2 regions of the Bradyrhizobium sp. 956_D2_N1_4 genome follow, and region 2 is predicted to be linked to the other one. Evidence: predicted binding sites of a transcription regulator. Region 2 holds the regulator's gene; the other holds the start of a gene.
The links. The regulator HrcA, encoded in region 2, represses chaperone genes, less so after heat shock. The targets are predictions, from matches to a motif close to GTTAGCACTCNCNNNNNGNGAGTGCTAAC.

Region 1 (2,461 bases), 3.3 Mb from region 2:
CTCTTCAACTCCACCGTCCTGAACTCCGCCGGCAGGATCACCTCCAGCAGTTCCACGTCATCCGAATAATCCAGGATCATGTGCTTGATCTTCGGCGGCTGGGTCCAGGCGCTGCCTTCCTTCATCAAGGTCTCGCCCTGGCCGTCCATGTAGGTCTTCACCCAGCCCTTGAGCACGTAGACCATCTGGAATTCGACGTCGTGGAAGTGCAGCTTCGACACCTCGTTCGGATCGCAGGGGCCTTGCAGGCGGATCACGTGGGCTTGCGCGAGGCCGTGGCTGGCTTCGGCGATGCCGAGGTCGCGGTACTTGGCGTAGGTGCGCAGGCCGTCGGCCTTGAAGTCTTCCTCGCGGTGATGGCTGATGGCGATGCGCTGCTTGGGACGCGCGGGCTTTTTCGGAACGGCCTTTGCCGGTGTCGTGCGCGCCTTCGCCTTCACCGCCTTGCGCGCCGAGGATCGTGCCACGGCCTTGGCTCCGCTCCGCTTCTTCACCGCGGCCTGGGCTGCACTGCGCGATTTTGTTTTCTTGGCCATGGGCCGCCTCCCTGTTGTTATGGGCGGAGGCTAGCACAGAACGAGATATCGTAGGGTGGGCAAAGCGAAAGCGTGCCCACCATTGCCAGATGCAATCGTGGAGAGATGGTAGGCATGGCGCGAGCGCGCCTTTGCCCACTCTACGATGCCGGCGCGCTGTTCAATGCAGCCGGAACACGCCATCCACGGCGCGCAGCTCGGCCGGCTTGATCAGCTTGGAATGCGCGACGGTGACCGAATGGAGCGGACCGTCGAGCTTCTCCTGCCAGAACGCCAGGAAATCCTTCAGCGCCGGAAATTTCGGAAACATGTCGTAGTTCTGCCAGACGTAGGTCTGGAGAAGCGAGGGATGATCGGGCATCCGATAGAGAATTTGCGCCGTCGTCAGCCCGTAACCCAAAAGCTGTTTCCGGAAATCTTCGGAAACGCCCCCACTCCGCAAGCCCATGCCAACCTCCTTTGCAGGAGCGCATTCAAGGGGCGGCTTGGTCGGTGTGCGCCTTACGAGCCACCCGGTACTGATGCGCTCACATGAGAGAAATGTGACGCAAACTGACAATCCATCTCAAGCCTAAAAGTTTAACAAGCTGTTGAAATTCAATGCTTTAGCAGCAGAGGCGGCTCCGTGCTAATACGGTCACCGGGCGGGTTAACGATGGTAAAGAGATTCTGGCACCCGGGCCTTCAGAGTGCCGATTTTTCTGCTAGAAGCCCTTGCCCCCGCAAAATTCCTGTCCTATTTCAGCCTCGCCTGTGCTAGCACTCGCTGGCACAGACTGCTAACGCCAAAAAATTCCCATACCGTGCAACTACTTAGGAGGACTGCATGAAATTCCGTCCGCTTCACGACCGCGTCGTGGTCAAGCGTATCGACGCAGAAGAGAAGACCGCCGGCGGCATCATCATCCCCGACACTGCCAAGGAAAAGCCCTCGCAGGGCGAAGTCGTCGCCGTCGGCCCCGGTGGCCGCGACGAAGCTGGCAAGCTGATCCCGATCGACCTGAAGGTCGGCGACCGCGTGCTGTTCGGCAAGTGGTCCGGCACCGAGGTCAAGATCGACAACGTCGACCTGCTGATCATGAAGGAAAGCGACATCATGGGCGTCCTCGACGTCCCCGCTTCCAAGAAGAAGGCGGCCTAAGAGCCCCCTCTCCCCACCAGCTAAACACCTAAGGAAAAATCCAGATGTCAGCTAAAGAAGTCAAATTCGGCGTCGATGCACGCGACAAGATGCTGCGTGGCGTCGACATCCTCGCCAACGCCGTCAAGGTGACGCTCGGCCCCAAGGGCCGCAACGTCGTCCTCGACAAGTCGTTCGGCGCTCCCCGCATCACCAAGGACGGCGTCACCGTCGCCAAGGAGATCGAGCTCGACGACAAGTTCGAGAACATGGGCGCGCAGATGGTGCGCGAAGTCGCCTCCAAGTCGGCTGACGCGGCCGGCGACGGCACCACCACCGCAACCGTGCTCGCGGCTGCGATCGTTCGTGAAGGCGCCAAGTCGGTTGCCGCCGGCATGAACCCGATGGACCTGAAGCGTGGTATCGACCTGGCCGTGGAAGCCGTGGTCGCCGACCTCGTCAAGAACTCCAAGAAGGTCACCTCGAACGACGAGATCGCCCAGGTCGGCACCATCTCCGCCAACGGCGATGCCGAAATCGGCAAGTTCCTCTCCGACGCCATGAAGAAGGTCGGCAACGAGGGTGTCATCACCGTCGAGGAAGCCAAGTCGCTCGAGACCGAGCTCGACGTCGTCGAGGGCATGCAGTTCGACCGCGGCTACATCTCGCCCTACTTCGTCACCAACGCCGACAAGATGCGCGTTGAGATGGACGACGCCTACATCCTCATCAACGAGAAGAAGCTCTCCTCGCTGAACGAGCTGCTGCCGCTGCTCGAGGCCGTAGTGCAGACCGGCAAGCCGCT
Region 2 (2,461 bases):
CCGCTCAGTTCACTTCGTTGCTGTTCGCAGCCGGCGCAGCCTTGGTGCCGCCCTTGGCGACGCCGACCAGCGCCGGGCGCAGCACGCGCTCGCCGATGGTGTAGCCGGCCTGCATGACCTGCACGACGGTGCCCGCAGGCACCGACGCATCCGGCACCTCGTACATTGCCTGCTGGAAGTTCGGGTCGAACTTCTGGCCCTGCGGATCGAACTTCTTGACGCCGTGCTTTTCCAGCGCGTTGAGCAGCGAGCGCTCGGTGAGCTCGACGCCCTCGATCAGCGAGGTCAGGCCCGGATCGGCCGCGGCACGGGCCTCGGCCGGAACGGCATCGAGCGCACGCTGGAGATTGTCGGCGATGTCGAGCACGTCGCGGGCGAAGCCGGTGATGCCGTAGAGGCGGGCATCGGCGACTTCCTTGGTGGTGCGCTTGCGCAGATTTTCCATCTCGGCCAGCGTCCGCAGCATGCGGTCGCGCGCCTCGGCGGCTTCCTTCTGCAACAGCTCGACCGAGCCGGGCTCCGGATCGTCGGGCATGATGTAGGGTTTTGACACCACGGGCTCATCGGTCGGTGGGGTCGTGTCGTCGGGCTGCCGGTCTCGATCGGTCATCGGCTCTCTTCTCGAACTCGTCTCAAGGGATTGTTGGCCCGGATATCGTGCCTAAGCTCACGAAAATCAAGCGCCCGTGATCGGAGGAAACGCCGGTCAGCCCCCCAGGAGGCGGCTGACGATGCGCGCGGCGTAGTCCACGGTCGGGATTACGCGGGCATAATTCAGCCGCGTCGGCCCGATCACGCCCAAAACACCGACGATGTGGCCGGCGGCATCCCGATAGGGCGAGATGATGGTGGAGGAGCCTGACAAGGAAAACAGTTTGTTCTCCGAACCGATGAAGATCCGCACGCCCTCGGCGGTCTCGGCGCGTCCCAGAAGGTCGATCACGCCGCGCTTGGTCTCGAGATCGTCGAACAAGAGCCGAACGCGCTCCAGATCCTCCAGCGCGTGCAGATCCTCGAGCAGGTTGGCGTGGCCGCGAACGATCAGCTGGCGGTCCTCGTTCTCGCCGCCGGACCAGCTCGCAATACCGGCCGAAATCACCTTCTGCGTCAGTTGGTCGAGCTCGGCGCGGGCTTCGCCGAGCGCGGTTTCGAGCTCGAGCCGCGCCTCGGCCAGCGTGCGGCCCCGGATCCGCGCATTGAGGAAATTACCGGCTTCCGTCAGCGCCGAGGAGGGAACTCCCGGCGGCAGCGACAACACGCGGTTTTCGACCTGACCGTCCTCGCCGACCAGGATCACCAGGGCTTTTTCGGGTTCCAGCCGGACGAATTCGATGTGTTTCAGCCGCGCATTGGATTTCGGGGTCAACACGACCGCTGCGGCGCGGGTGAGACCGGACAGCCGCGTCAGCGCCTCCGACAGCGCCGCCTCGACCGATTGGGCGTGACCCACCGACGTCAACTGGCTCTGGATCGACTGCCGCTCGGCGTCATTGAGGTCGCCGACCTGCATCAGGGCGTCGACGAAGAAGCGTAAGCCGAGTTCCGTCGGCAAGCGGCCGGCAGAGGTGTGCGGGGCATAGATCAGGCCGAGCTGTTCCAGATCGGCCATGACGTTGCGGACCGAGGCCGGCGACAGCGGCATCGCGATCAGCCGCGAGATATTGCGCGAGCCGACCGGCTCGCCGGTCGCGAGATAGCTTTCGACAATTTGACGAAAGATGTCGCGGGAGCGCTCGTTGAGCTGGGCGAGGCCTGCGCGCGGCGCGATCAGATGGATCGGATCGTGATGGGCCACGGACGGTAACTCCTCTCAGACGCTTATAATTTGTCCATCCCGGAGGGTTCTGACAAGCGTGGCGTTTGCGGGGTGGAAAACTGGGGGTGAAAAAGCCTTGCCGCCCACCCTCACCCCACCTACAAGCACCGCGAATAGCCCTTTTCCGAGAGTTTTGGAGGATTTCCCATGCGGCCAAGCCGCCGTGCGCCCGACGAATTGCGCCCCGTGACGCTGGAGCGCGGCGTGGTCAAATATGCGGAAGGCTCCTGCCTGGTGAAATTCGGCGACACCCATGTGCTGGTCACCGCCACGCTGGAAGACCGCCTGCCGCCGTGGCTGAAGGGCCAGGGCCGCGGCTGGGTCACCGCCGAATACGGCATGCTGCCGCGCGCGACCTCCGAACGAACCCGCCGCGAGGCCTCCGCGGGCAAGCAAAGCGGCCGCACCGTCGAGATTCAGCGCCTGATCGGCCGCTCGCTTCGCACCATCGTCGATCTCGAAGCGCTCGGTGAGCGCCAGATCACGGTCGATTGCGACGTGCTCCAGGCCGACGGCGGCACGCGCACGGCCTCGATCACCGGCGCCTGGGTCGCGCTCGCCGATTGCATCAACTGGATGAAGGCGCGCAACATGATCAAGGCCAAGGTGCTGCGCGACAACGTCGCCGCGATCTCCTGCGGCATC

Region 1: AB7535_RS20750 (co-chaperone GroES) is a predicted target of HrcA. The motif match lies at 1,292-1,320, and genes of this name have one in related genera.

Annotation. Positions count from the first base shown of each region.
Region 1 covers NZ_CP197237.1:4,365,916-4,368,376, forward strand. Annotated here, with positions in the region: gene AB7535_RS20740 (cupin domain-containing protein) at 1-536, opposite strand, end outside; gene AB7535_RS20745 (usg protein) at 697-984, opposite strand; gene AB7535_RS20750 (co-chaperone GroES) at 1,363-1,677, shown strand; gene groL (chaperonin GroEL) at 1,722-2,461, shown strand, end outside.
Region 2 covers NZ_CP197237.1:7,684,927-7,687,387, reverse strand. Annotated here, with positions in the region: gene grpE (nucleotide exchange factor GrpE) at 5-610, opposite strand; gene hrcA (heat-inducible transcriptional repressor HrcA) at 707-1,795, opposite strand; gene rph (ribonuclease PH) at 1,964-2,461, shown strand, end outside.